2 regions of the Methylobacterium sp. C33D genome follow, and region 1 is predicted to be linked to the other one. Evidence: riboswitches for the same ligand, from Rfam matches in the RefSeq annotation. Region 1 holds a riboswitch; the other holds the start of a gene.

Region 1 (14,590 bases):
GGGATCGTTGTGGCGGAAGGTCTGGACCCGCGCGCCCGAGAGCCGCGCGCCCGCCCACATGCAGGCGTGGGACAGTTCGTCCAGCAGGACGAGATCGCCCCGCCCGGCGAGCGCCGGGGTGATGCCGAGATTGGCGAGGTAGCCGCTGCCGAAGACCAGCGCGGCCTCCGTGCCCTTGTGGCGGGCGAGGCCGGCCTCCAGCGCGCCGAGATGGGGATGATCGCCGGTCACGAGCCGCGACCCGCCCGCCCCCGCCCCGTGGGACGCCGCGGCCGCCTGAGCCGCCGCGATCACCCGCGGGTGGTGCGAGAGGCCGAGATAATCGTTGCACGAGAAGGAGACGAGCGCCCGTCCCCGCCGCGCCGCCGCGGCGCCGGCGCCGCGCTCCGTCGGCACCAGCTTGCGGCGCAGGCTGCCGGCCTCGAGGGCGTCGAGTTTCCCGGTGGCGAAGGCGTCGAGGCTGTCCATGGGGACGGGGATGGGCGGTGCCGCGCCGGCAAAGTCAAGCGCCCGGTGCCGGACCCTTGACCGCCGTCCGAGGCCCCACCATGCCGGAGGCATGACCCTCGCAGCGCCCGCAGGCCATCTCTGGCGGCCCTACACGCAGATGCACCGCGCGGCGCCGCCCCTGGAGGCGGTCGCGACTCACGGCACCCGCATCCGCCTCGCCGACGGCCGCGAGCTCGTGGACGGCATCGCCTCCTGGTGGACCGCCGTGCACGGCTACAATCACCCGCACATAGCGGGCGCGGTGGCCGACCAGCTCGCGCGCATGCCGCACGTGATGTTCGGAGGCCTGACCCACGCACCGGCGGAGGCCCTGGCCCGGCGGCTCGCCGCCCTGCTGCCGGGCGGTCTCGACCACGTCTTCCTCAGCGATTCGGGCTCGGTCGCCGTCGAGGTCGCGCTCAAGATGGCGGCACAGATGTGGATCAACCGCGGCGTCACCGGGCGGACGAAGGTCCTCGCGTTCCGCGGCGGCTACCACGGCGACACGATGGGGGCGATGTCGGTCTGCGACCCCGAGGAGGGCATGCACCGCCGCTTCGGTGCCTACCTGCCGAGCCAGATCTTCTGCGACCTGCCGCGGGGCGCGGCCGAGACCGCGGCGCTCGATGCCGCCCTGGCGGCCCATCGCGACACCCTGGCGGCGGTGATCGTCGAGCCGCTGGTCCAGGGTGCCGGCGGGATGCGCACGCACCCGCCGGAGGTGCTCGCGACGGTCGCCCGCCTGGCCCGCCGCCACGGGCTGCCGCTTATCGCCGACGAGATCTTCACCGGCTTCGGGCGCACCGGCAGCCTGTTCGCCTGCGAGCAGGCGGGGATCGTGCCCGACATCCTGTGCCTGTCAAAGGCGCTCACGGGCGGCACGATGGCGCTCGCCGCCACGGTCGCCCGCACCGAGGTGTTCGCGGCGTTCTGGTCCGAGGATCCGGCGGCGGCGCTGATGCACGGCCCGACCTTCATGGCCAATCCCCTCGCCTGCGCGGCGGCCAATGCCAGCCTCGACCTGTTCGAGACCGAGCCGCGCCTGACCCAGGCCCGCGCCATCGCGGAGCGCCTCGCCGCGGGGCTGGAGCCGCTGCGGCGGGTGCCCGGCGTGGCCGATGTCCGGGTCCTCGGGGCCATCGGCGCGGTCCAGTTCGCGCGGGCGCCCGATCTGGCCGTCCTGAAGGCGGCCCTGCTCGCCCGCGGCGTCTGGGTGCGGCCCTTCGGCGATATCGTCTACCTCACCCCGGCCCTCACGATCGGTGCGGCGGATCTCGACCGGCTGATCGAGGCCGTCGCCGGGGTGGTGGTCGAGCTGGCGCCGTCATCGCCGTGACGCCCGCGCATCCCACTTTCCCGTGACGAGCCCCAGTACCAGCCTGCAACCCGGGACCGTTTCTGCCGTTGGGCCTACGGCTGGAGATGCGTGCGGCGGCCCGCGCGGCCGGGTGCTGCCGGAGGGAGTACACAGTGGCGAGCGAGCAGACGGGTTCGAGCGGCGATCGGCCGGTAATCCTCCTCGTCGAGGACGAGGCGCTGACGATCATGGACCTCGGGGACGTGCTGGAGGAAGGCGGCTACGACACCGTTCAGTGCGCCTCGGCCGAGCGGGCGCTGAGCATCCTGCAGGCGCGCCCGGACATTTGCGGGCTCGTCACGGACGTGCAGCTCTCGGGCAAGACGGACGGCTTCGACCTCGCGAGTTCCGTGGCCGAGGCGCGGCCGCAACTGCCGATCCTGATCGTGTCCGGGCGCGCCTCGCCCGACCCGGCCCGCATGCCCAAGCACGCCGAGTTCATCGCCCGTCCCTGCACCGGCGAGGACATCCTGGACCGGCTCCAGCGTCTCATGCACTGCTGAGCGGACCTCCGCGCGAGCCCCGTCATCGCACCGTCACCGGTCGTCGCCACAGGGACCTGGGCGGCCGCTTGATGGGGGTGGACGGTGCAGATTCAGGATCGTCCGGCGGCCGCCGGCACTAATTCGAGCGCTCCGGTGGGCGACAAGCAGAAGCGCGATCACCAGGACGAGGCGGCCGCCGTGCTCGGCCTGCCGTCCAAGAAGCTGCGGCCACCCGGCGTGCGCAGCGTCGGCTGGGCCCTGGTCCAGGCGGCGCGCCTGCACCGGGCGCGGACCGGCGACCGCTTGGCCAAGCTCGGCCTGTTCGCCGGGCAGGAGCAGGTGGTGCAGGCGCTGGCCGCGGCCGGCACGATGACGATGGGCGATCTCGCCGCCCTGCTGCGCGTCCGGCCGCCCACCGCCTCCAAGACCGTGACGCGGCTCGCGGCCCTCGGCATCGTCGAGCGCCGGGCCGAATCGGGCGACGGCCGCGTGGTCCGGGTCCAGCTCACGGAGGCCGGCCGAGCCAAGGCCGAGGCCATCGAGCGGATCCAGGAGGAGGTCGAGGCCGAACTACTCGACCACCTCGACAAGACCGATCGCCGCCGGCTCCGGAAGCTCCTGCGGAAGGCGGCCCGCGGCCTCGCGGAGGCGGCCGGCGCCTCCGGTCAGACGGCCGAGGCGGATGCCGAGATCGAGGCCGAGGACGAGGCCGAGGCGCTGGCGACCTGACCGCCGGCCTCAGGCCGCGCGCCGCCACGCCGGGAACGGGTCCGGCAGGCCGCGATAGGGCGCGGGATCGAACGGCTCCCGGTCCGCACCGGTCTCGATCAGGCAGGCGTCCAGCGCCGCCGTGAGCGCCGCCGCGTCCATGCCGGTGCCGATGAAGACCAGCTCCTGCCGCCGGTCGCCCCAGACCTCGCTCCAGACGTCCTGGAGGCGCAGCCGGAACTCGGGCGCCTCCGGCCAGCGCCGCCGCGGCACGGCCGACCACCAGAACCCCATCGCCGAGACCCGGGCCACGGCGCCCGCCAGGGAGAACTCGCCGACCCAGTCCGGCCGGGTCGCGAGCCAGAAGTGGCCCTTCGCGCGGATCAGGCCCGGCCAGGTGGTGTTGACGAAGGCGTTGAAGCGCTCCGGGTCGAAGGGCCGCCGGGCCCGGTAGACGAAGGAGGCGATGCCGTACGCTTCGGTCTCCGGCACGTGCGCGTGGGCGCCGTAGAGTTCCTTGAACCAGAGCGGGTGCTGCTGCGCCTTCTCCTCGTCGAACAGGCCGGTGTCGAGGATCTCGGCGAGCGGCGCGCGCCCGTGATCGGTCTCGAGGATGCGGGCATCGGCGTTCAGGCCCCGCACGACGGAGCGGACCAGCGCGAGATGCTCCGCGGAGACGTCGTGCGCCTTGTTGATCACCACCACGTCGGCGAACTCGATCTGCTCCACCAGCAGGTCCACGAGCGTGCGCGTGTCCTCGGCGCCGGCGGTCTCGCCGCGCTCGCGCAGGAAGGCGGCCGAGCCGTAATCCTTGAGCAGGTTCACCGCGTCGACCACCGTGACCATCGTGTCGAGCCGGGCGAGATCCGACAGGGACCGCCCGGCCTCGTCGCGGAACGAGAAGGTCGAGGCGACCGGGAGCGGCTCGGCGATGCCGGTCCCCTCGATCAGCAGGTAGTCGAACCGACCCGTCTCCGACAGCCGCCGCACCTCGGCGAGCAGGTCGTCGCGCAGGGTGCAGCAGATGCAGCCGTTGGTCATCTCGACGAGCGTCTCGTCGGTCCGGGACAGGTCGGCGCCCCCGGCGCGGACCAGGTCCGCGTCGATGTTCACCTCGCTCATGTCGTTGACGATCACGGCGACGCGGCGGCCGTCGCGATTGGTGAGCACGTGGTTGAGCAGGGTCGTCTTCCCGGCTCCGAGGAAGCCGGACAGGACGGTGACGGGAAGACGAGGGTCGCGCTGGGTCATGGCGCCATCAAGATGTTATAACGTTTCAAAGTCAACCCGGTGCGGGAAATCGTGCCGCGACGCGGGCGACGGGAATGTTGCAACGATGTAACGTTTCTCAGCCGCGTCTCGCGGCTGCGGGTTTGACGCTTGCGCTGGAGCGCGGGGGCGCAACAATGCAATGATATAACACTGTGTGAGTCTCGATGCCTCCCTCGCGCCGCTTCGGTTTCCTCGCCAGCACGGTCCTGTCCTCGACCGTCTGCGCGGGCCTCCTCACACCCTCCACCGCGCGGGCGCAGCAGGCCGTCGCCCTCGACGAGATCAGCGTGACCAGCCCGAGCCCGATCCAGCCGTCGCGCGGCGCGGTCGCGGCGGATGCGGCGGTGCCGATCGGCGTCCTGCCGGTGGCGACCAACACGTTCTCACCGGTGACGGTGGTGACCCAGGACCAGATCGCGCGCGACCAGCCGCGGACCCTGGGCGACGCCCTGTTCGACCGACCGGGCATCTCCGGCACGACCTACGCGCCGGGCGCGGCGTCCCGGCCGATCATCCGCGGCCTCGACAATGCCCGAGTGCGGATCCAGGAGAACGGCATCGTCAACGGCGGCGTGTCCGACCTCGGCGAGGACCACGCCGTGCCGGTCAACCCGCTGGTCTCCGACCGGATCGAGGTGATCCGCGGCCCCGCGACCCTGCGCTACGGCTCGGGGGCCATCGGCGGCGTCGTCTCGGCCGACAACAACCGAGTGCCGACCTTCATCCCGGCGAACGGGGTGCAGGGTCAGGTCACCAGCGGCTTCTCCAGCGTGGATAACGGCCGCCTCGGCGCCGCCACGGTCGATGCCGGCGGCGACGGCATCGCGGTCCACGCCGACGGCTTCAAGACCGCCAACGACAGCTACGCGATTCCCGGGGGGATCCAGCGCAACTCCTACAACGAGTCGCAGGGCGGCGCGGTCGGCATCTCGGCGATCGGCGACCGCGGCTTCGCGGGCATCTCCTTCAGCCACTACGACGCGGTCTACGCGATCCCGGGCGGCGTCGCCGAGCAGGACCGGACCCGCCTGACCCCGAACCAGGACCGGGTCCTGTCGCGGGGCGAGTACCGCCCGCTCGACGGGCCCTTCGAGGTGATCCGCTACTGGGCGGGCTACTCGGCCTACCGCCACAACGAGGTCGGGATCGGCGGCGACGGGATCGAGGGCGTCCAGGCGATCTTCAAGAACCGCGAGGCCGAGGGGCGCCTGGAACTCCAGCACGTCCCTGTCATCACCGCGTTCGGAAGACTCACCGGCGCTCTGGGCTTCCAGTCGGACCGGCGCGTGATCAACACGCAGCTCGAATCGTTCCTGCCGAAGACCGAGTCGCGCGCGAACGCGGTCTACCTGTTCGAGGAGCTGGAACTGCGCCCGGGAACGCGGCTGCAGGCGGCCGGGCGCTACGAGGTCGACCGACTGTCGAGCACGGCGGCGCAGTTCCCCGCCGACTACGTGCCGGTCGACGGCCAGGAGCCGTTCCAGTACGCGCGGACCCGGCGCTTCGCTCCGAAGAGCGCCAGCATCGGCGCCCTGCAGGACCTGCCCTTTGGCTTCGTGGCGAGCCTCACGGGCTCCTACGTCGAGCGCGGGCCCACCGGCTACGAGCTGTTCTCGCAGGGCCCGCACGACGCCACCGCGACCTTCGAGATCGGCAACCCGAACCTCAAGAAGGAGCGCGCCCGGACCGTCGAGGCCAGCATCCGCCGGGCCGAGGGACCCTTCCGCCTCGACGCCACCGGCTACTTCACCCGCTACACCGGCTTCATCTACCGGAACTACACGGGCCTGACCTGCGACGACGACTTCGCCTCCTGCGGCGTCGGCACCGACAACCGGCAGATCGTCTACCAGCAGCAGAACGCGACCTTCTACGGCGCCGAGATCATCGGCCAGTACGACCTCGTGCCGGTGGGCAACGGCTTCGCCGGGATCGAGGCGCAGTTCGACTTCGTCCGCGCCCAGTTCGACAACGGCGCGAACGTGCCGCGCATCCCACCCTACCGGCTCGGCGGCGGCGTCTACCTGCGGGCGGACGGGTGGTTCGCGCGGGTGAACCTGCTCCACGCCTTCAGCCACGACGCCACGGCCGTGTACGAGACGCCGACCCCCGGCTACGACGACCTGCGCGCCGAGCTGAGCTACACCAAGGCCGTCGATCCCGCGGTCTACGGTGCGAGCGCGATCACCCTCGGCGTCCAGGGCCGCAACCTGCTGAACGACGACATCCGCAACTCGACCTCGTTCAAGAAGGACGAGATCCTGCTGCCGGGGCGGAACGTGCGGCTGTTCCTGACGGCGCGGTTCTGAGGGTCGCGTCGGTCATCGGATCTCCTGGGCCGAGAGGGTCCGGCGCAGCCTGCGCCAGCCCGCGACGAGCCCGGTCAGGGCGATGCCGGCCGCCAGGAGGTTCAGGATCCACTGCGCCGCGTCATGGAGCGGGCGGCTGCCGGTGAGCCCGGGCAGGTCGAGGCGGTGCGCCGCGTCGAACAGCCAGCGGTTGATCCGGCCCGAGCGGTCCAGGCGCTGGAGGATGGTCCCGTCCCGGGGATCGACGTGGAGCCAGGTGGCGTCCGGGTCGCCGAACCGCAGGCGCAGCACCGGCAGCGGGCGCGGATCGGACCCGTGCGGGTACCAGTAGAGGTCGTAGGCGGTCATCTCCGCGGCCGCCCGCAGGCCGCCGGGAAGCGCCGGGCCGGCGGCCCGCGCGATCGCGGCCGCGTCGAGGGCCGTGCCGTCATCCGCACGGCGCGCCGAGGCGCTGGCCGGGCCGTCGGCGATGATCCACCACGCGCCGCCGATGGCAACGAAGCGCAGCGCGCGCGTCCCGGGCCCGGCGAAGCCGCGCAGGGCCTCGGCGGTGAGGCCGAGGGCCGCAGGCTGTCCGGCGTAGGCGGCGCCGATGGCGGCGGGCGCCGCGGTCGACGCGAACCAGCGGTTCGGGTTCATCGAGATCCAGCCGCTGAGGATGAAGGTGCTGAGCCCGATCCCGCCCGCGAGGCCGAACAGGTGGTGCCAGCGGGCGAGGCCGCGATAGGGCGTGACGGCCCCGGCCGCGTAGCGCCGCCGGAGGCGCAGGCGCCAGATCCCGATCGCCAGCCCGCTCAGCGCCCCCAGGGCCGCGAAGCCCGACAGCCACAGCAGGACCGTCCGCCACAGCTCCACCCGGGCGCGCAGGGGCGTGAGGTAGATCCAGTGCACCACGGCGCCGACCCAGTTCCAGGCCCGCTCGGACCGGGTCGTGTCGAGGGCGATCGCGCCGGTGACCCGCGAGACGTAGAGCTCGGTCCCCGCCGGGTCCCCGAGGGCGACCTTCAGGAAGGGGCGGAGCGGGTCGTACCGGGCCGTGACGGTCCACTGGTCGCGCTCGACCGGGGTGACGCGGGCATTCGCGAACCCCGAGGCCGCGAGGTGCAGAGCCGCTTCGGGCGTGACGGGCCCGAGCCGCTCACCGGTCCGCGCCGAGACCGTGGCTCGACCGTCGTCGCGGCCGGCGATCCGGTAGACGGGCTCCCCGCCCCGCATCTCCAGGCCGAAGGCGGCCGGCACGCCGCCGAGGCCGGCGGCCCGCAGCGCCGCGTCCGGCCCGACCGCGACGTCCTCCCAGCCGATCGGGGCGAGCCGCGACAGCCGCTCGGCCTCGGTGAGCGCCGGGAACGGCACGTAGAGCATCACCAGCCCGGAGCCGATCCACAGCGCGAAGAACAGCCCCGCGGCGATCCCGGCCCAGCGGTGGAACAGGAGCAGCCAGCGCCGCCCCGCCTTGCCGAGCCGGCGCGGCCGGCTCACCATGTCACCGTGTAGGCGACCTCGACCGAGCGCGGGCGCCCGAGCAGCCAGTTGGTGCCGACCCCGTTCACGGCGTTGCCCGAGATCGCGTAGACCTTGTCGAAGAGGTTGTAGACCCGCACGGACAGGCGCGAGTCCGCCGTCACCTGATGGTCCAGGACCGCGTTCACGAGGTTGTAGGCCGGCCGCCGCGCCGTGTTGCCGAAGTCGCTGTAGACTTGGCCTACGTTCTGCAGCCCGACCCGCGCGGTCCAGTCGCGGGTGACGTCCCAGGTCAGCCAGAGGTTGGCCACGCGCTCGGGCACGTCGATCGGCTGGTTGCCGGCATACGAGACCGTGGCGCCGTTCACCGTCTGGTCGAACCGGTCGTACTGCGCGTGCAGGAGGGCCAGATTGCCGTCGAGCCGCCAGCCCGGCGCGAAGCGCCAGCCGAGCGCCAGCTCGAAGCCCTGCGAGGACTGGCTCCCCACCTGCGTGGACAGCGTCGGCTGGCCCGGGATCGCCGAGATCAGGTTGTCCTTGACGATGCGGTAGCCCGCGACGGTCCATTCCAGGGCGCCGTCGAAGGCCAGCCCCTTGGCGCCGATCTCGACCTGATCGCCGGTCGCGAGCTTGAAGCCGGCCAGCGACTGCGACAGCGTGATCAGGCTGTTCACCGGGTCGGTGGCGAAGCTGTACTGGGCGTAGAGCGCGCTGTCCGGGGTCGGGTTGTAGACGAGGCCGAACCGGTAGCCGAGCGCCCGGTAGGTCTTCTCGAACCGCGATCCCGTCTGCAGGTCCTCCCGATTCAGCGTCGGCACGTCGAGGCGCACGCCGGTGAGGAACGAGAGCGTGTCCGACAGGATCAGCCGATCCTCGGCGAAGACCGAGGCCTGGCTCGTCTGCGTGGCGTAGGCCGGCCGCGCCCGGCCGTTCTGCGGGAAGAAGCCCGGATCGTAGCCGGTGAGCGGGACGCTCGTGGTCTGGTCGAAGTAGAAGTTGTTGGTGTGACGGAAATCGATGTGATTCACGTCGAACCCGGCCACGAACTGGTTTCGCAGGCCGAACAGGTCGCCCCGGAAGGTGGCGTCGAGACGGTCTCCGACCTGCTCCTGGCTGTGGTAGATCTCCAGGTAGTCGCCACGGTCCACGAGCCCGGTGCCGCGGTTGTAGCTGTACTGCTCGACGTCGAGCCAGTGGCGCCGGCTGGTCAGCCGGTAGGCGGTGTTGCGGATCGTGATGTCGGCCGAGGGGGACCACTCGGTCTTGAGCTGGGTCCAGTTGTCGGCCCAGGTGATCTTCGCGTCGCGAACGTTGTAGTTGTTGAACCGGATGAGATCCGGGACCCGTCCCTCGACCAGCGGGGTGCCCCAGTAGCGGGCGGGCTCCTGGTAGCCGAGATCGTGGCTCAGGGTGAAGGCGAGGTCGGCGCTCGGCCGGAACAGCAGCGCGGCGGAGACGGCGAGGTTGCGGAAATCGCCCTCCGGCCGCATCCAGCCGTCGGCGCGGTTGCCGCTGACGTTGAGGCGGTACGCGAAGGTGTCGCCGTACTCCGCCTGACCCAGCGGGCCGCCGGAATCGAGGGCGAGCCGCGCGACCCCGTCGGTGCCGATCACCGCGCGGGCGGCAGTGACCGGCACGAAGACCGGCTTCTTGGGCACCACGTTGATCACGCCGCCGATGGCGCCGTCGCCGTAGAGCACCGAGGACGGCCCGCGCAGCACCTCGATCCGCTCGACGTTCCACGTGTCGAACGGGAAGGTCACGGTGTTGGCGCCGACGTAGAAGCGCGTGCCGTCGTAGAGCTGCTGGATCGAGTTCGGCCCGGCGAAGCCGCGGGACGTGAACGCGCCGTTGCCGTTGCCGGGCGCCGCGATGGTGGTGATGCCGGTCGCGTCCTGGGTCACGGCCTCGGCGATCGTGTCCTGACCGCGCAGCCGCGCGGTCTCGCCCGACACGATGTCGAGGCTGGCCGGGGTCTCCAGCGGCGTCAGGCCGAGGCGGCTCGCGGTGCGGTCGGGCGTGCGCAGGTTGAGGCCGTTCGGCGGCAGGCGGCCCGGGTCGCCGCCCGCGCCCGCTACCGACAGTTCATCGAGGGTGACCGCCTCCTGGGCGGCGGTCGGACCGGTCAGGAGCGCGAGGAGAACGCCGCAGAGCGGGGCCCCCCCGCCGAGGCGGGAGCGATAGGTCGGCAATGACATGGGAGAAGCGGTCCGTGCGCGGCGCGCGCCGGCCCCCGCACCGTAGGCGCATTGTAATAACATTACAACGTGTCGGCCGTCCGGAGGGCCCAGCCGGTGCGGGCGCGCGACGGCGTCCCGGGACAGGGCTCGAGGGGCTCGGGGCGGTGGAGACGGGCATGGGGAACGGCGTCGCGGGCGCGCTTGCTGTGGCACGTCACCGCGAACGAGGCCTCGGCCGCCGCCTCCCCTCGGGACTGGCGGCGCCTCGACACCCGCCAGGACACCCCGCCCGGCGCGTTTCGCGTGTGACCACGGCTGACGGCAGGTCTCCTGGCTCGCGGGTCGCCGCCCTCGCACCGTCTTCCCGGGGTGACCCAGTGACGTGGTGGTGAAGGGCTCGCCGCTTACAGTTGCGGGGGCAGCCGCGGCTTCGGGGCGAACCCCTCACCGCGTTCCCTTTTGATCCCCGAGGGGAACCGTCGCGCGCAGCTTGGCCGTCGCGTGACCGGGCGTCAACCGTGTGTCCGGTTGTTGCCGTGGATCGGCGCGCGCCGCGCCGGTCCGTTGCGGCCGCGCCGATGGCGGCCTAGTCGGTGCGGGATGACGGTCTGGCGGCCCCCTCGGGAGATTCGCGTGAAGGCGCTGGGCCTGCCCCGGCGCGGCAACAGCCTTCTCGCGGCGGAGGTCCGCGCGGATGACGGGCGGCTGAAGGGCGTCCGGCCCCTCGGCGGCAGCGTCGCGTTCGGCGAGCGGGTCGAGGACGCCCTGATCCGGGAGTTCCGGGAGGAGCTCGGCGTCACCGTGTCGGTGCTCGGCGATCCGCGCGTCATGGAGAACATCTTCACGCACGAGGGGCAGGTCGGGCACGAGGTGCTGTTCCTGTTCCCCGTCGCCCTGCCGCCGGGGCGGTTCGACGGGCCGGAGCGCTTCGTCTTCCACGAGGATTCCGGCACAGCCTGCGTGGCGCGGTGGTGCGATCTGGACGGGCTCGACGTGCCGGGCGGTCCGGATCTCTTCCCCGCCGGCCTGAAGGCCCGGCTCCGCGACGCGTGGGACGCGGAGGCCTGACGGGCCGGGGCGGTCCACCGCCTTTGCCGCTCGGCGCGGGCGATGCTACAGCCGGGCAATCCCATCGGTCCGGACGTCCGCGACGCCGCGGCCCATGCGCCCGGACGCTCCGTCCGACGCGGAGACGGGTGCCGGCGGAAGCATGACGACACGACCTCCCAGAAGCGGCGGGCCGACGGGGCGCAAGCCTCAGGCCGGCAAGTTCAGCGCCAGCAAGTTCAAGGGCGGCAAGGCCCAGGCCGACGGCCGTGCCCGCACGGGTCCGCGGACCAGCGCCCGCGACGCCGCCGAGCGCGCCGCCCGCAACCGCGGCGAGGATGCCGGCACCCGCGATCCCTGGGGCGCTCAGGCCGCCGCGGCCCCGGCGCAGGCCCGGCCCCCGAAGCCGCGGCGCGACGCCGCCGCACCGCGCGACGCCGCGACTGCCAAGCCCGGCAGCCGGCCCCCGGCCCGGCGCTCGGCGGCCCCCTCCCCCGATCTTGCCCCCGCGCCCGGTCCGACCCGGCGCGAGCAGCGCGCCGCCGCCTCCGCGACCCTCGCCTCCGGCGTGCAGACCCTGACGGTCGAGCCGGACGAGGCCGGGATGCGGATCGACCGCTTCCTAACCGCCCGCTTCCCGCTCCTGCCCTTCACCCGGGTACAGACCATCGTCCGCAAGGGCGAGTTGCGGGTCGACGGCAAGCGCGCCAAGCCGAACGACCGGCTGGAGCCGGGCATGAGCGTGCGCGTCCCGCCGCTGCGCCTCGACCAGCCCACCGAGCGGCCGCGCAGCCCCGCCCGCGAGCAGGACGACGCCGCCTTCATCCGGTCGCTGATCCTCTACGAGGATGCCGACATGATGATCCTCAACAAGCCCTTCGGCCTCGCCGTCCAGGGCGGTTCGGGGACGGTCCGGCACGTGGACGGCCTGCTCGCCGCCCTCACGGGTCCGGACGGCCAGAAGCCGCGCCTCGTCCACCGCCTGGACAAGGACACGGCCGGGTGCCTGATCATCGCCAAGACCCGGCTCGCCGCCGCGACGCTGGCCAAGAGCTTCCGGTCCCGGGCGGCGCGGAAGATCTACTGGGCGCTCACCGCGGGCGTGCCGCGGGTCCGGCAGGGGCGGGTCTCGACCTACCTCGCCAAGGAGGAGCCCACCGACGCCGACGCGCGGATGCGGGTCGCCAAGCACGGCGACGAGGGCGCGAGCCACGCGCTCACCTACTACGCCATGGTCGATCAGGCCGCCCAGAAGCTGTCCTGGCTGTCGTTCAAGCCGGTCACCGGCCGCACCCATCAGCTGCGCGCCCACGCGGCCCATATCGGCCACCCGATCGTGGGCGACCCGAAATACTTCTCGGTGGAGAACTGGGAGCTGCCGGGCGGCATCCAGAACCGCCTCCACCTGCTCGCCCGGCGGATCGTCATCCCCCATCCGCGCACCGGCAAGCCGGTCGACGTGAGCGCGCCGCTCCCGCCCCACATGGCCCAGAGCTGGAACCTCCTGGGCTTCGACGCCGCCCGCTACGACCCGATCGTCGAGGCCCCGGAGGCCTGAGCCCGCAGCCAGGGCACGATCGCGTCCGCCAGGGCGCCCGGGGCTTCGAGCGGTAGCATGTGGCCCGACCCGTCGATCACCGTCAGGGTCGCGCCCGGGATGCCGTCGCGGAGTTCCCGTGCCTCGTCGAGGCTCCTCAGGGCATCCTGGGCCGCCGCCACGACCAGGGTCGGGCAGCCGATCGCGCCGAGGCGGTCGCCATCGGATTCGCGCGCCTGCCCGGCCTGGCGCAGGAAGACCTCTCCGCCGAGCCGGTCGCCCATCTGCCGGATCCGGCTCAGGAGGGCGCCGTCACCGGCCCGGTCCGGGTGCACCGACTGGAGGATCGCCGACCGGCTGAGGCCCCGGTAGCCCTGCTGGCGGATATGGGCGACCGCGGCGGCCTTCCGGCGCGCCTGGGCGGGCGTGTCGGCGCGCGACGAGGTGGCGACGAGGACCAGAGCGGCCACCCGGTCCGGCACGAGCCGGGCGACCGCGCGGGCGACGTAGCCGCCCATGGAGAAGCCGACGAGCCCGAAGCGCGCCGGCGCCTCCGCGGCGACGCGGCGCGCCATGTCGGCGATGGCCGCGTCCCGGGCGAGGTCGCCGCAGGTGATCGGACCGACTTCGGCGAGGCGTTCACCGATGTCCGACCAGAGGTCGTCATCGGTCATGAAGCCGGGCAGCAGCACGAGGTTCATCGCCGGATCACCCTTCCCGTCCCCCGGATAGCCGTCACGCGAGCGCCCGTCAGCGTCGCGGCATCCCCGGTGAAAGTCGGGCGCGGTCCGAGCGTCCCGTTTGGCGCATGCCTTGGCAACCGGCCGCGCCGCCTCATATGCTGCCCCGCGCCCCGCCGATCCGCCGCGGGGCCTGTTCCCGGCGGTTCGAGACCCTGACACATGAAGCTCGCGATGCTGGCCTGCCTCGCCGCCCTGTGCCTCACCGGGCCGATCGCGCATGCCGCCCCGGGCGAGACGACCAGGGCGGCGCCGACGGCCAACGGCACCCACCCGCCCGAGACCGCGGCCCCACATCCGGCCCCGGCGCCCGCCCCGAGCGCTGCGCCCACGCCGGGCGCGGCGCCCGCGCAGGCCGCCCCGCGCACGGCCAACAGTGCCCGCGCGGAGCGCCGCCGGCGCTCCTACGCGGCCTGCAACCGCGCCTCGCATCAGCGCGGACTGCGCGGCGGCAAGCGCCGGCGCTTCCTGATCCGCTGCCGGCTCGGCTACGAGCGGACCCGGGTCCCCGGCGGCCAGCCCGCCGCGGCCGCGCCGGCCCAGCCGGGCCGGAAGCCGTGACGGCGACCCGGCTCTCTCCACCCGCGCGCTCGGAGCGGCTCTCGGCGCGACTCGCGGCGCGTGGGTCGCGATGAGGCTCGTCGTCTTCGACGTCGACGGCACCCTCGTCGACAGCCAGCACCTGATCGTGGCGGCCCAGGAGGTGGCCTTCGCGGAGAACGGCCTGCCGGCGCCGGGGCGACGGGAGGCCCTGTCTGTCGTGGGTCTGTCGCTGCCGCAGGCCTTCCGGCGCCTGGTCGGCGAGGGCGGCCCGGTCGCGGAACTCTCGGAGAGCTACAAGCAGGCCTACAACCGCCTGCGGCTCGACCCCGCCCACGAGGAGCCCCTGTTCCCCGGCATGGCCGACCTGCTGACCCGCCTGCACGGGCGCTCCGACGTGCTGATCGGCCTCGCCACCGGCAAGTCGCGGCGCGGCGTCGACAGGCTCATCGCGCATTACGGCTG
Region 2 (14,590 bases), on a different contig from region 1:
CGCGACCCACCCGTTCGCCGCGCGGATGTCGGCCAACGCCGCGCGCGCGGCGGACCTGACGGGCGTGCCGCTCCTCGCGATCCGCAGGCCGGCCTGGGGCCGGGAGCCCGGCGACGCCTGGGTCGAGGTCGACCGGATGGAGCAGGCGGTCACAGCCCTCGGCCCGGAGCCCCGGCGCGTGTTCCTGACCATCGGCCGGCAGGAGGCCGGGGCCTTCGCGGCGGCGCCGCAGCACAGCTATCTCGCGCGGACGGTCGAGCCGCTGGGCGGGATCCTGCCGGTGCCGAATCTGACCGCCGTGGAGGCCCGCGGGCCTTTCGACGCCGCGTCCGAGACGGCCCTGATGCGGGCGAACCGGATCGAGATCGTGGTCAGCAAGAACGCCGGCGGCGCGGCGACCTACGGCAAGATCGCGGCGGCGCGCGGCCTCGGCATCCCGGTCGTGATGGTGCGGCGGCCGGGCAAGCCCGACGTGCCGAGCGTCGCGGACGCCGCGGGCGCGCGCCGCTGGCTGGACGCGGGCGATCACGCCGGTCCCTCGACCTTGCGGGCGGTGTAGACGAAGGGCGGCCGGCCCGCGCGCGGGATCAGCCGCGTCGTCGAGGCGCCCAGGATCACCATCGTGGCCATGTCGGCCGGCACCGCGGGCGCCTCGGCGAGGGTCGCGACGCGGATCGCCTCGTCCGGCCGGCTGACGGCGCGGGCGAACATCACGGGCGTCTCGGGCGCGCGGATCCCGGCCGCGATCTCCAGTGCCGCCCCGAGCTGCCAGGGCCGGGCGGACGAGATCGGGTTGTAGAGCGCCACCACGAAATCGGCGCGCAGCACCGCCTCCAGCCGCGCGGTCACGACCGGCCAGGGCTTCAGGTTGTCGGAGAGCGAGAGCGCGCAGAAATCGCCGCCGAGCGGTGCCCCGATCCGGGCCGCGGCGGCGAGCATCGCGGTGATGCCCGGCTCGACCGAGATGGCGAGGTCGCGCCAGCCGGGCTCGCCGTACTCGACCGCCTCGAACACCGCCGCCGCCATGGCGAAGACGCCGGGATCGCCGCCGGACACGACCGCGACCCGGCGGCCGGAGGCGGCGAGCTGCAGCGCGTGGCGCGCCCGGTCGACCTCCACCCGGTTGTCGCTCGCGTGCCGGACAAGGCCGGGACGCTCGGGCACGCGGGCCACGTAGGGGACGTAGCCGACGACGTCCTCCGCCGCGTCGAGCGCCCGGCGGGCGGATTCGGTCAGCAGGGCCTCGTCGCCCGGCCCGAGGCCGACGACGGTCAGGCTCCCGCTCACGGCCGGCGGCCCTCTCCGGGCAGAAGCACCATCGAGAAGTAGGGCGCGTCGTCGTCGGCCTTGTCGGCCAGCATCACGACGCGCTCGCCCGCCATCGTGCCGCGCTCCACGTAGACCGCGCGCGCGAGCAGCCCGGCGGCCGAGAGGGCGGCCCGCACCTTCGGCAGGTGCCGCCCGAGTTTCATCACCACGGCCGCGTCCGTGCCGCGCAGGCGCTCGGTCAGCGCGCCGAGCGACAGGGTCGCCGGCAGGACGGTGAGGACGTCGTCGCCCCAGGTGATCGGCGTGCCGGCCCGGGTCCAGCAGCCCGACATGCCGGTGACGCCCGGTATCACCTCCACGGGGAAGCGGTCCTTCAGGCGCCGCCACAGGTGCATGAACGAGCCGTAGAAGAAGGGATCGCCCTCCGACAGGATCGCGACGTCCCGCCCGGCGCCGAGGTGATCGGCGAGCTGCCCGGCCGCGTCGTCGTAGAAGCCGGCCAGCGCCGCGACGTAGTCGGGGTGCTCGGGATGGATCTCGGTCGTGTACGGATAGGCGAGGGCCATCTCGCGGGACGGGTCGCGCAGGATCGCGTCCGCGATGGTGCGCGCGTTGCCCCGCCGGCCGCGCTTGCAGAAATGCACGAGCACGGGCGCGCGCGTCAGGATGCGCTGCGCCTTGACGGTCAGCAGCTCCGGATCGCCCGGACCCATGCCAACGCCGTAGAGCGTGCCGGTCACCGCGGCCGCGGGGATTTCCTCGGTCGGGCCGTCGAGGCGCTCGAAACCGTCCATCACTCGACCTCGCTGGCGAGCGCGTTGACCGCCGCGGCCGTCATGGCGCTGCCGCCGCGCCGCCCGTGCACGACCACGAACGGCACGCGGCCGTCCCGCGCCAGGGCCTCCTTCGACTCCGCCGCGCCGACGAAGCCGACCGGGATGCCGATCACCGCGGCGGGCGGCGCCACGCCGGCATCGAGGAGTTCCAGGAGCCGGAACAGCGCGGTCGGGGCGTTGCCCACCGCCACGACGCTGCCCGGAAGGTGCTCCCGCCACAGCTCCATGGCGGCCGCGGACCGGGTCGTGCCGAGACTCTTGGCGAGATCCGGCACGCGCGGGTCGCCCAGGGTGCAGATCACCCTGTTGTCGGCCGGCAGGCGGGCCCGGGTGACGCCGTCGGCGACCATGCGGACGTCGCACAGGATCGGCGCGCCGGCCTTCAAGGCCGCGACGCCGGCCTCGGCGAAACCGGGCGCCATCTCCACGTCGGCCGGCAGGTCGGTCATGCCGCAGGCATGGATCATGCGCACGACGACGCGCTCGGCGGCGCCCGACCAGCGTCCGAGATCGGACTCGGCGCGGATCATCGCGAAGGAGCGCGCGTAGATCGCGCCGCCGTCGCGGATGTAGTCGTAGCGGGACGGGGACTCGTGGGCCGCGGCCGGCTCCGATCCTGTCTGGCGCAGGGCGTTCTGGCTCGCGCTCATGCCGGTCTCCTGGTCCTCCCGCATTCTGAAGAGGCTGTCTCCGGCGCGAAGGCGGCGGAGAGCCCGTCGATCTCGGCCCTTCCTAGCCGCTCCAGCACGGCCTCGATAGGGAGATCCATCGCCGGCTCATCGCCGGGCGCGCCCCCGATCACCACGCCGTACAGCCCGCTCCGGCCGACGAGGGTCAGGTCGGCGGGGCCCGGCCGCGCGCAGCCCTTGGCGCAGCCCGAGACATGCGCGGCGCGGCCCGACGCCGCGAGGGCAGCGAACGCGTCCGCGAGGCGTGCCGCGTCCGCGAGCGTCGGGGTCGATCCCGAGGCGCAGCCCGGCGCCCCCGTGCAGGCTGCGATCGCGCGGCGCGGATCGTCGGGGACGACGATGAACTCCGCCGCGAGCGCCGCCGTCACGGCCGGATCCGAGTTCGCGGTCGGCACCAGCATCACGAAGCCGCGCGTGGGGGAGAGGCGGATCTCGTTCGCGCCGAGGGCCGCCGCCGCGGCAGCGATCCGGTCGAGGGCGTCGGCGGTGCAGCGTCCGAAGGGCGCGTCGACGGCGACGCTCCGAAGGTCGCGCGCGCCCGCCGGACGCGCCGGCCCGCGTTCCCGAGCGACGGCCCGGTGCGCCTGTACCGGTTCGACGGGGGACTTTCCTGACGGAGGCGCCTCGGTGAGCGCGGTCAGCTCGTCGTCCGAGAGGTCGCGCATCCGGCGTCTGCCGGTTCGCGCGAAGGCGCCGAGCAGAGCTGCCACAAGGCCGGGCGCCGCGTCCTCCTCGCAGGTCAGGAGCGTCCGCGGGGTCTCACCCTGCCCGACCGCGATCGCGACGCGGCCCGGCGCCTCGGCGGCGACGCAGAGATCCGCCTCCGGCACCGCCCGGCCGGGGCGACCCTCGACGACGACCAGGGTCTTGGCCGGCAGCCCCGGGATCGCGAGCCCCGCGGTCTCGATCGCACCGGCGAGGGCCGGAACGTCGATCGTCTCGTCCGGGTCGTGGCCGGCCAGGGGGCTCGTGAGCGTCAGGCGCTGGGGGCCGCCGTCGGCACGCACGTCGCCGAGGCCCCGGCCGGCGAGCCAAGCGGCCAGCGGCGCGCGCGTCGCCTCGGAGACGCCGCGGATCTGGAGATTGGCCCGGGCGGTGAGATCGAGGTGTCCGTTCCCGAAAAGCCGCGCGCCCTCCGCCACGGCGCGGGCCTGATCGAGGGTCAGGATCCCGAGCGGCGGATGGACGCGCGCGAGCAGCCCGTCGCCCGTCGGCATGGGCCGCGCCAGACCCGGGCACCAGCCCCGGCGGGCCGGCGCCTCCGGCAGGACGCGCCGTTGCCGAGCCGCGCTCACTCGGCGGCCTCGCGCAGCAGGGCGTCGGCCGGGAGGGCGTTGCGCCGGCTGTGCCAGAGGCCGCGGTCCCGCGCCTCGTCGAAGCGTTCCAGGATCGCCCGGGCCGCGGCGGGATTGGCGGCGCGCAGGCGCTCGAACACCTCGGCGTCGGCGATCCAGGCCGCGTAGAGGGCCTCGAAGCCGGCATCGGTCACCGCGTCGCTCGCCGCCGCCAGGACGAAGACCGCGTCGAGCCCCTGGGCGAGTTCCTGCGCGCCCCGGTAGCCGTGGCGCAGCTGTGCCGCGATCCAGCGGGGATCGGCGAGGCGCCCGCGGATCAGGCGCGCGGAATCCTCCCGGGCCGTCCGCGCCTTCGGCCGTTCCGGAACCGACACGTCGAGGCTGTAGAGGGCGGGGCTCGCCCCCTCCAGGGCCGCGGCCGCCGCGAAACCACCCATCGCGTCGACGGCGGCGTCGCCGTCGAACAGGTCGCGCTCGGCCACGTCGAAGGCGTGGAAATAGGCGTCGGCCGCAGCGACGCGGGCGGCGAAATCGGCGTCGGGCCCCTCGCGGTCGCCGTAGGCGTGCCCGCTCGCGGCCAGGTAGGCGCGGCCGAGGTCGTCGCGGCCGTCCCAGGCGCCGTCGAGGGCCGTGGCGGCGGCGCCGGCCCCGTAGCGGCCGGGCGCGGCCCCGTAGACGCGCACCGACGCGTCGCCCCGCCGCCGCGCCGCCGCGAGGGGATTCTCGTCGTCGGCCTCGTCCCGGTCGGCCACGGCGCGGGCGGCGCGGTCGAGCAGCGCCAGCGTGTCGGGAAAAGTGTCGCGGAACGCGCCGGAGACGCGGACGGTGACGTCGATCCGCGGCCGGTCCAGCATCGCGAGGGGCAGGATCTCGAAGCCGGTGACGCGGGTGCTGGCATGGTCCCAGATTGGCCGCACGCCCATGAGGGCGAGGGCGTGGGCCACGTCCTCCCCGCCGGTACGCAGGGTCGGCGAAGCCCAGAGATCCATGACGATCCGGGCCGGATAGGCCCCCTCGTCCTGGAGGTAGCGGGTCACCACCGCGGCGGCGGCCCTCTCGCCGAGGAGCGCGGCGGCGCGGCTCGGGATGGCCCGCGGGTCGAGGGTCGCGAGGTTGCGCCCGGTCGGGAGCACGTCGGCCCGCCCGCGGGACGGCGAGCCGGAGGGACCGGGCCGGACGAACCGCCCGTCGAGGGCCGCGAGCAGGCCGGCACGCTCGGAATCGGCGCTCGCCGCGACGGGCTCCGCGGCCCCGTCCGGCGCGCGGGCGAAGACGTGCAGGCCGTCCCGGAAGACGGTCTCGCCGAGATCGCAGAGATGCGCGTCGAGCCGCGTCAGCGCCTCGTCCATCGGCGTGTCCGGGCCGATCCCGGCACTGTCCAGCAGTCCGGCCGCCGCGGCCTCCTCCAGGATGGCGCGGGCGATGAGGTCGGCGCGGCGGGGGTCGAGCACGCTGGCGGCGGCATACTCCTCCACCAGCTCGCGGAGGCGGGCCGCCTCGGGCGTCGGCGCGTGGACGGCGGTGTCGGGCGTCAGGTGCCCGAGCGCGACCCCGCCGAGGCGGCGCTTGAGCGGCGCGGCCTCGCCCGGGTCGTCGACGATGAACGGGTAGATCACCGGCAGGCCGCCGACGCAGAGTGCCGGGAAGCAGGCGGGCGACAGCGCCACGGCCTTGCCCGGCAGCCACTCCGCGGTGCCGTGCGTGCCGAGCTGCACCAGGGCGTCGAAATGCTGCCGCAGGCCCAGATGGAAGGCGAGGTAGGCGTGCGTCGGGGCGCGGTCGAGGTCGTGGTAGCCGGCCTTGCGATCGGAGTCGCGGCCGCGGTCGGGCTGGAGGAAGACCGCGAGGCCGCCGTCCCGGACCACCCGGAACCGGAAGGCGCCGTCGATGCAGGCCGGGTCCGCCGCGGCCTCGCCCCAGCTGGCGGTGACGGCGGCGCGGACATCCTCGGGGAGCGTGCGCCACCACGCCGCGTAGTCCGCGAGCGTCACCCGGAACGCGGCCGGGCGCTCCGTGAGCGCCGCCATCAGCGCCCCGGGCTCCGGAAGCGCGCCCGCCGCGTAGCCCGCGGCCGCGAGGTCGGCGGCGATCGCGCGGGCGCTCGCGGGCGTGTCGAGGCCGACAGCGAAGCCGGCCCGGCCGCCGCGGGCGGGATAGTCGGACAGGACCAGGGCGACGCGCCGCGCCGCCCGGGGCAGGGCGGCCAGCCGCAGCCATCCCGCGGCCCGGTCGGCCAGCGCGGCGATGCCGGCCTCGTAGGGCGCGGCGCGCCGCTCGGCGAAGCCGGCGATCTCGGCGCTCTCCTCCTTGAACGCGATTGGGAAGCCCGAGAGCCGGCCGTCGAATTCCGGCAGCGCGACCTGCATGGCGAGGTCGGCCGCGCCGAGGCCGCGGGCGGAGGCCTCCCAGGCCGCGCGCGGCGACCCCACCGTGAAGGCCTGGAGCACCGGGCAATCGGCGCCGTCGAGGACGAAGCCGGTGTCGTCCTCGCGGGCCGAGAAGGCGGTGGCGGCGATCACGAGGTCGGGCCTGCGCGCCCGCACGGCCGCGGCGACCGCGGCGGCGGCCCGCGGCTCCTTCAGGCTCGACACGGCCATCGGCAGCACGCCGATCCCGCGGGCCCGGAGCGCGGCGGCGAGGGCGACGAACGGGGCGGTGTCGCCGCCGAGCACGGCGGAGCGGTAGATCAGCAGGAGCGCGACCGGAACCGCGGTCCCGCCCGCACCGGCGAGCGGGACCGCGGTTCCGGCCGCCGCGAGGGCCGTCTCGAGGGGCAGAACCCCGCAGCCGGGGCACCAGGGAAACCCGCGCGGGAGCGGCTGCGGCGGCTCGATCGGGCCGTCGGCACCCAGGCGAATCGCCAGGCTCCGCAGCATCCGCCGCAGGTTGTCGGGCCCGCCGGCGCGGAAATAGGCGTCGAGCTGACCGGCGAGGTCGGGATCGGTGGAGAAGGACGCGAGGCGCGGGTCCGGCCGGTCGTCGCCCGGCAGCACCGCGAGGACGACGCCGTGCGTCCGCGCGGCCTCGGCGCAGCGCTCGATCCCGTAGCGCCAGTAATCGAGCCCGCCCAGGCAGCGGATCACCACGACCTTGGCGCGGGCCACGACGCGCTCGACGTAGAGGTCGACCGAGAGCGGATGCCGCAGCTTGGCGAGCTTCGCGAGCCGCAGGCTCGGCAGGCCGGGCTCCGCGGCGTGGGACTGCCCCACCGCCGCGAGGTCGCTGTCGGTGAACGACAGCACCACGAGGTCGCCGGGCTCCTGCCCGAGATCCACGGCCGCCTCGCCCTCGTCGAGGGAGACGGCATCGATGCGCACGAGGTGCACCGCGGCGGCCCCTAGAGCGAGTCCGGGCGGGCGTGCGCGACCGGCCTCATCCCGCGAGGGCCGCCGCGACGGCGTCCTTGTCGAAGCCCTTGAGGCCGATCACCACCAGCGTCCCGTCGCGGGCTTCCCCGGCCCGCCAGGGGCGGTCGAAATGATGGGTCACGCGCCGGCCGACACCCTGTACCACGAGGCGCATCGGCTTGCCCTCGACCTCGGCGAAGCCCTTGATGCGCAGGACGCCGGCGGCCTCGGCCGCCGCCTCGACCCGGGCCGCGAGATCTCCCGCGGTCACCGCCGGGCGCACCGGCAGCGCCACGGTCTCGAAATCGTCGTGGTCGTGGTCCTCGCCCTCGCCGTGATGCGAGGGGCGGGCGTCGAGATCGTCCTCGGCGGCCGCGCCGAGGCCGAGCAGCACCCGCGGGTCGATGGCGCCGTTCTCGGTCTCGACCACCTTCACGGCGCGGGGGAGGTGCCCCTCCACCTCGGCGCGGACCCGCGCCCGGGTCGCGGCGTCGATCAGGTCGGCCTTGTTGACGACCACGAGATCGGCGCAGAGGAGCTGGTCCTCGAACACCTCTTCCAGGGGGTTGTCGTGGTCGACCGACTGGTCGGCGGCCCGCTGGGCCGCCAGGGCCTCCGGATCCTCCGCGAAGGCGCCCGAGGCCACCGCCGGGCCGTCGACCACCGCGACCACGCCGTCGACGGTCACCCGCGAGCGGATCGCCGGCCACTGGAACGCCTGGACCAGCGGCTTCGGCAGGGCGAGGCCGGAGGTCTCGATCAGGATGTGCTCCGGCGGCTCGGCGCGGCCGAGCAGGGTCTCCAGCGCCGGCACGAAATCGTCCGCGACCGTGCAGCAGATGCAGCCGTTCGGCAGCTCGACGATGGCGTCCTCGGTGCAGCCCTCGACGCCGCAGGCGGCCAGGAAGGATTTGTCGAAGCCGATGTCGCCGAACTCGTTCACCAGGATGGCGAGGCGGCGCCCCTTGGCGTTCTCGACCACGTGGCGGACGAGGGTGGTCTTGCCGGCCCCGAGGAAGCCGGTGACGATGGTGCAGGGGATTTTGTTCACGAGGGTCATTCCGCGGGCTCCAGGGTGCCGGCGGGGACCGGGCGGAGTTCTGGGAAAGGGGGGATGCGGGCGATCACGCCCTTGCGGAACGCCTCCGGACGCTCGCGCCAGGGCACGATGCCGTCCGGGGTCGCCGCGTAGGCTGCGAGACCGCCGAGGATGATCTCGGCCGAGGCGGCCGGATCCATGTCGCCGTAGACGTAGGTCCAGCGGTCGGCCGCGGCGACCGCCACGGTGCAGGGCCGCTTGCAGACCGACAGGCACTCCACCGCCTCGACCCGCAGGTCCGGCGTACCGTCGCTCCGCGACCGGAGCGCCTCCAGCAGGCGGGCCCCGGCACGGGGGCCGTCCGGGTCGTCGTCCGGGCGCCGACAGGTGGTGCAGACGTAGAGAACGGTCTCAGGCACGGGCCGCTCCCCGATCCGCTCCGCGGGCGAAGGCCTGCCACGCCCAGCCGAGCCCCAGCCCGATCAGGATCCAGAACACGAAGCTGATCGCGAGCGACCGCGCGGCGAACTGGGCGGCGAGCGCGGCCGGAAGCTCCGACGCGGCCTCGGGTGCCTGCGGGGCACCCACGACGTGCGGGGCGATGATCAGGACGAGCCCGCCGAGGATCGTGATCAGCGCGCGGCGGATCGTGATCAGGTAGAGCCCCATCCCGGTCGCCGCGGCGGTCATCACCCACCACGCCTGGCGCGTCGCGAGTGGGGCCGCCGCGCTGCCGGGCAGTTCCGGCGGCAGGCCGAGGCCTGGCGCGAGGGCGACGCTGGCGAAACCCGCCACCGCGAAGGCGAGGCCGACCTGCGGCGTGGGTTCACGGCCGCAGGCGAGCATCACCGCGCCGAGCAGCAGCGCGTAACCGACGCCGCCCACGAGGGTTGCGAGCCCGGTGAAGGCCATCCGCGGCAGGCCGGGCGCGGGCTGCCATTCCGGTGCGGCGTCGGGCGCGGCGTGGTCGTGCCCGGCATGGGCCAGCACGATCGGGAGTGCCCTGACCGGGAGCGCATTGGCAGCCCGGTTCGGCGCCTCCTGCTGCTCGTAGCGCTCGGCCGCGACGATCAGCGGCGAGGTCAGCGTCAGTTCGAGACCCGTCACGACGGCAGCCGCGAAGAAGCCGGCGGCGAGGGCCGCCGACAGGAGCCGGATGATCATCCCTGGTCCGGGGAGGTCAGTGGCAGGGGAAGTTCTGGGTATGCCGGAAATCGTGCGCCGCGTTGTGGAGCGCGATCGCCGGCGAGAAACCCGCCATGAACAGCAAGCCGAGGCCCAGCACGGCCGCGAGCGCGACGGCGATGGGGCGCTCCGACGCGCGGGTGTCGGCGGCGACGGGGGCGAGGGTTTGCGTCGTCATCAGAAGCGTCTCCAGCCGCCCCACCGGCGGCATTGCGGGATCCTGTCGCGACGGCAGGTCTCCTGGCTTGCGGCTCGACGCGCCCACCGCCTTCCCGGATCGCTCCGGTGGCGCATGGCGGGCGCTCGCCGCTCACAGTTGCGGGGGCAGCCGCGGAATCGGGGCCTCAAACCCCTCACCGCATTCCCTTTTCACCCCGTCTCCGGGGCACCGTCGCCCGGCCGTTGTAGACGCATGGCCGCCGGGACACAACGGAGCGGCGCCGGATCGCGGCCGATTCCCGCGCCCGGGGCGGACTTGACGGCCGCGCCCCGGAGCGGGCACCGCCGCATCCGATACCCGCCCGGCCCCGGCGCGGGCGCTGAATTCCCGGAGACCCGATGGCGCCGACAGACGATCCGAGACCGGTCCTCGTCGATCTCGCGGCCGGCCGTGACCCGCGGATCGTATCGGACGCGGGTACGAGGTGGCTCGAGATCGACCTCGGCGGCCGGTTCCCGATCCACTCCGTCGCCCTGCGGCCGGGGGAGGGGGCGGCTCCCCCGGAACCCGGCGACGTCGCGGTCACGGTCTCGCAGGATGGCGTGACGTGGACCGAGCCGGACCTCGCCGGCTGGACCGCGACCCCGGACGCCCTCGTCGCCGCGATCGTCCCGGACGAGCGGGCCTGGGCGCTGGCGGTCCGGGTCGCCGCGCCCGAGCCGGCCCGGATCGCCGGCATCGGCGTAAGGGCCGAAGAGGCCGCGGTCGACCTGATCACCCTGCGGGCGATGCTCGGCCTCGACGTGACGCTCCTGAACGAGAAGCCCGGCGCCAACGTCTACGTCACCTACGCGCTCCAGTCGGCGCCCGAACGCGCCAGCCACGCCCTGGTCGGCCTGTCGCTGTTCGAGAACGGCGCCTTCGGCAACTGCCTCGTCCAGTACATCATCGCCGTGTCGATCGCGAAGGCGCTCAACCTGAAATACATAAAGGTGCCCAAGGTCGACCGCAGCAAGGTGATCTTCCTGACCGAGCGGCTGACCTGCGACGGCATCACCTTCATCCCGCCGGACGAGCCGCTGCCGGCGGACGGCTACTTCCTGTCGGGCCTGTATTTCGACCCGACGCAGTTCGAGCGCGTGACCGCGCTGCGGGGGCCGACGGATTCGCGCGCGATCGTGCAGAGCGTGATCCGGCCGCTGTTCAACGGCCTGCCGACGACCTTCCCGGCGAAGCCCGACGACCAGCTCCTGATCCACATCCGATCGGGCGACATCTTCAGCACCTGGGTCGATCCGCACTACCCGCAGCCGCCCCTCGCGTTCTACCGGATGGTCATCGACCGGCTCCTGGCCGAGGACCGGATCCGCTCGGTCAAGCTCGTCTTCGAGAACAGGCTGAACCCGGTCATCGCCGAGGTTGAGGCGTACGCGGAACGGCGCGGTCTGCCGGTCGAGACCCAGAGCGAGTCGCTGATCTCCGACGTCGCGGCGCTGGTGAACGGCCGCTACCTCGTCTTCGGGCTGGGGACCTTCGGGCCGGGAATCTGCCACCTCTCGGACCACGTCGAGCAGGTCTTCTACTTCGCGTCGAACTGGCCGCAGGGCTTCCAGTCGATCCCGACCATCGGGAAGGTGGTCGAGGTCCGCGATCTCGAGGGCCGCTACATGAAGGTCGGCGAGTGGCAGAACACCGACGCGCAGCGCCGGACGATGGTGGCGTACCCGGCCGAGGCCCTCGCCTTCGACGACGCGTGACCGGCGCGGCAGGTCGGAAGCGCTACGGCACCGTCCGGAGACGCTCGGCGGGCGCTCCGGCCGGACGGGTCGAGCCGGCGTCGCGCACCTTCAGGGCGTCCGTGTACATCCGTTCCACGTCCGTCCGGAAGGCGGCGCGCGAATCCGGACGCGTGTAGAACATGTGCCCGCCCGGATAGACCGCGAGACTCAGGCGGCCGGCGGCGTAGGCCGGGACCTGCGCCAGCAGGAGCTTCGAGGCGAAGTAGGGCGTCACCAGGTCGGTGAACCCGTGCGCCACGAGGACGCGCAGGTGCCCGTCGAGCGCCAGATCGCCCTTCAGGTTGGACAGGACCTCCGGGGCTTGCCGGCCCGAGCCCCAGCTCCAGCCGCGATTGACCGCGTTGTTCAGGAGCTCGTAGCGCATGTTGGTCACGGGCCATTTCAGCGTGCGCGCGTAGAGGTCGAGCATCGCGCTCGTCAGCGGCGCCTGCAGGGCGGTGAGCTGCGGATCCTCGAAGCTCGACTGGGCGGCATCCGGGTTCGGGTCCCAGCCGGTGATGCCGGTGTCGTAGGCGCTGGTCACGCGGCCGTCGGCGCGGTCGATCTCGCGCTGGACGCTCCGGGTCGAGAGGCGCGCCGCCTGGGCGCGCACCAGGGCTGGGTCGAGGCCGACGAGGGGCGCGACCTTCTCGGTCATCCGGGCGACGGCGGCCGTGTCGCTCGGACCCTTCAGCAGGTCGCTCAGGTACGGGCCCGAGGCGTAGGCCTCCGCGTCGCCGAGCAGGGTTGGCGTCGGCACCGTGCCGGCCCGCTCGAGGGCGCCGGCCGCCAGCGAGGGCAGCTTCAGCACGTAGCCCCACGGGTTGGCCCGCGGCGTCTCCAGCCACGCGAAGTCGAGCACCGGCGAGAGCAGCACCATGCCGGACAGGCCGACGCCGATCTCCTCCTGGAGCTTCTCGGCGACCAGCGGGCCGCGGAAGCCGCCGTAGCTCTCGCCGACGAAGAACTTCGGGCTCGCCATGCGGTCGTTGACGCGCAGGTAGCGGGCGATGGTCGCCGCCAGGGTCGAGGCATCGGAATCGATCGACCAGTAGGCCTTGCCGTTCCCGTCCGCGGCCCGGCTGTACCCGGTCCCCACGGGGTCGATGAAGACCAAGTCGGTGAAGCCGAGCCAAGTCCCGTCGTTGGGCGTCAGCGTCACCGGCTGCGACGGGCTGATGCTGTCGCCGCCGACCGGCAGCCGCCAGGGCCCGATCGCCCCGATGTTGAGATAGGCCGACGCGGCGCCCGGGCCGCCGTTGACCGCGAAGGTGACCGGACGCTCGCGGCCGGCCTGCGGCGCCATCGTGTAGGCGACGTAGGCGATCTCGGCCTGCAGCTTCCCCGCCTCGTCGACCAGCGGCAGGCTGCCAGCGGTGGCGGTGAAGTCGAGGGTCCGGCCGTCCGGCAGCGTCACGCTCTGCTTCGTCGTCGAGTCGGGTGGCAGGCGCCGTCCCTCCGGCCCGCGCTGCGCCGGCTTGCTCTCCGCCGGATGGCCGTGCGGCGCGTCCTGTGCGTGGGCGACCGGGGGCGCGGCGAGCGCCAGGGCGAGGGCGAGCGCGGCGCGCCCGAGACGTGCGTGGGGGGGCACCATCAAGCCTTCTTGTTCCAGCGTCCGGACTCGTCCTGCTGCCAGTAGGCCACCGCGTGACCGGCGTCCTTGGCCTGCTTCCACTGCTCGCGGGCGCGCAGGAGCGCGTCCTGATCGGTCCCGTCGAACAGGATGCAGATCCGCTCGTACTGCCCGGCGTCGGGCGGCAGGTCGGCGCCCTCCACGAGGAAGCGGATCGAGGCCGCGTTGGGATTCACGTCCCGGAGCGTGAGCACCACCGGCTGGCTCGCGGCGTCGGGCTCGCGGTCGGTGCCGTGCGGCAGGAAGCTCTCGTCGGAATAGGTCCAGAGGTGGTCGTCGAGCGCCTGCAGGCGCTCCTCGCTCGCCGCCTGGATGGCGGCCTGCCAGCCGCGGTCCAGCGAGCGCTCGACGAGGTTCGGCAGCACCTTCTCCAGGGGCTGCCGCTGCATGTGGTAGAAGAGGATCTCGGTCACGGCACCGAGGATATAGGGCCGCAAGTCGCCGCGCGAGCAGCGGCGCGCCGCCGCGGCCTAGACCAGGCGGCTCTGCTCGATCGCGGCGCCGACGAAGCCCTTGAACAGCGGGTGCGGCTCGAAGGGCCGCGACTTCAGCTCCGGGTGGAACTGCACGCCGATGAACCACGGGTGCCCGACATGCTCCACCGTCTCGGGCAGGAGGCCGTCCGGGGACACGCCGGAGAAGCGCAGGCCCTTGGCCTCCAGCCGCTCGCGATAGGCCATGTTGACCTCGTAGCGGTGGCGGTGCCGCTCCGAGATCTGCTCGGTCCCGTAGATCTGGGCGATCTTGGACTCGGGATCGAGCTTCGCCTCGTAGGCGCCGAGCCGCATCGTGCCGCCGAGATCGCCGGCCGCCGCGCGCCGCTCCAGCTCGTTGCCGCGCAGCCACTCGGTCAGCAGGCCGACCACCGGCTCGGCGGTGTCGCCGAACTCCGTGGAATTGGCCTCCGGCATCCCGGCCAGCGAGCGGGCGGCCTCGATCACCGCCATCTGCATGCCGAAGCAGATGCCGAGATAGGGGATGCGCTTCTCGCGGGCGTAGCGGGCCGCCCGGATCTTGCCCTCGGCCCCGCGCTGGCCGAAGCCGCCCGGCACGAGGATCCCGTTCAGGCCTTCGAGGAACGGCGCCGGATCCTCGCGCTCGAACACCTCGGCCTCGATCCACTCGAGATTGACCTTCACCCGGTGGCTGATGCCGCCGTGGATCAGCGCCTCGGTCAGCGACTTGTAGGCGTCTTTCAGCCCCGTGTACTTACCGACGATGGCGATCGAGACCTCGCCCTCGGGATTGCGCACGCGCTCGGCGATCGTCTGCCAGCGGCCGAGATCCGGCTCCTCGCCGTGCTCCAGGCCGAAATGGCCGAGCACCTCCCGGTCGAGACCCGCCGTCCGGTACGAGAGC

The links. A riboswitch is a leader RNA that binds a small molecule or an ion and turns the genes downstream of it on or off. The one in region 1 is predicted to bind cobalamin.
Region 2: linked by a shared signal. The riboswitch ahead of ACLBXO_RS02955 (CbtB domain-containing protein) and the one ahead of ACLBXO_RS10920 (TonB-dependent receptor) in region 1 are both predicted to bind cobalamin.

Annotation. Positions count from the first base shown of each region.
Region 1 is NZ_JBKFAV010000011.1:90,098-104,687, forward strand. Features, by position in the region: gene ACLBXO_RS10885 (aminotransferase class I/II-fold pyridoxal phosphate-dependent enzyme) at 1-468, opposite strand, end outside; gene ACLBXO_RS10890 (adenosylmethionine--8-amino-7-oxononanoate transaminase) at 560-1,825, shown strand; gene ACLBXO_RS10895 (response regulator) at 1,960-2,349, shown strand; gene ACLBXO_RS10900 (MarR family winged helix-turn-helix transcriptional regulator) at 2,434-3,060, shown strand; gene ACLBXO_RS10905 (GTP-binding protein) at 3,070-4,290, opposite strand; gene ACLBXO_RS10910 (TonB-dependent receptor) at 4,476-6,620, shown strand; gene ACLBXO_RS10915 (PepSY domain-containing protein) at 6,633-8,102, opposite strand; gene ACLBXO_RS10920 (TonB-dependent receptor) at 8,096-10,279, opposite strand; cobalamin riboswitch at 10,565-10,757, opposite strand; gene ACLBXO_RS10925 (NUDIX hydrolase) at 10,895-11,329, shown strand; gene ACLBXO_RS10930 (RluA family pseudouridine synthase) at 11,472-12,866, shown strand; gene ACLBXO_RS10935 (alpha/beta fold hydrolase) at 12,833-13,546, opposite strand; gene ACLBXO_RS10940 (hypothetical protein) at 13,748-14,146, shown strand; gene ACLBXO_RS10945 (HAD-IA family hydrolase) at 14,217-14,590, shown strand, end outside.
Region 2 is NZ_JBKFAV010000003.1:96,038-110,627, reverse strand. Features, by position in the region: gene ACLBXO_RS03000 (cobalt-precorrin-6A reductase) at 1-559, shown strand, start outside; gene cobJ (precorrin-3B C(17)-methyltransferase) at 526-1,287, opposite strand; gene ACLBXO_RS02990 (precorrin-2 C(20)-methyltransferase) at 1,284-2,063, opposite strand; gene ACLBXO_RS02985 (precorrin-8X methylmutase) at 2,063-2,755, opposite strand; gene cobG (precorrin-3B synthase) at 2,752-4,089, opposite strand; gene cobN (cobaltochelatase subunit CobN) at 4,086-7,415, opposite strand; gene cobW (cobalamin biosynthesis protein CobW) at 7,462-8,496, opposite strand; gene ACLBXO_RS02965 (DUF1636 family protein) at 8,493-8,894, opposite strand; gene ACLBXO_RS02960 (CbtA family protein) at 8,887-9,639, opposite strand; gene ACLBXO_RS02955 (CbtB domain-containing protein) at 9,656-9,838, opposite strand; cobalamin riboswitch at 9,874-10,068, opposite strand; gene ACLBXO_RS02950 (discoidin domain-containing protein) at 10,219-11,577, shown strand; gene ACLBXO_RS02945 (S10 family peptidase) at 11,600-13,192, opposite strand; gene ACLBXO_RS02940 (DNA polymerase III subunit chi) at 13,192-13,644, opposite strand; gene ACLBXO_RS02935 (CTP synthase) at 13,702-14,590, opposite strand, start outside.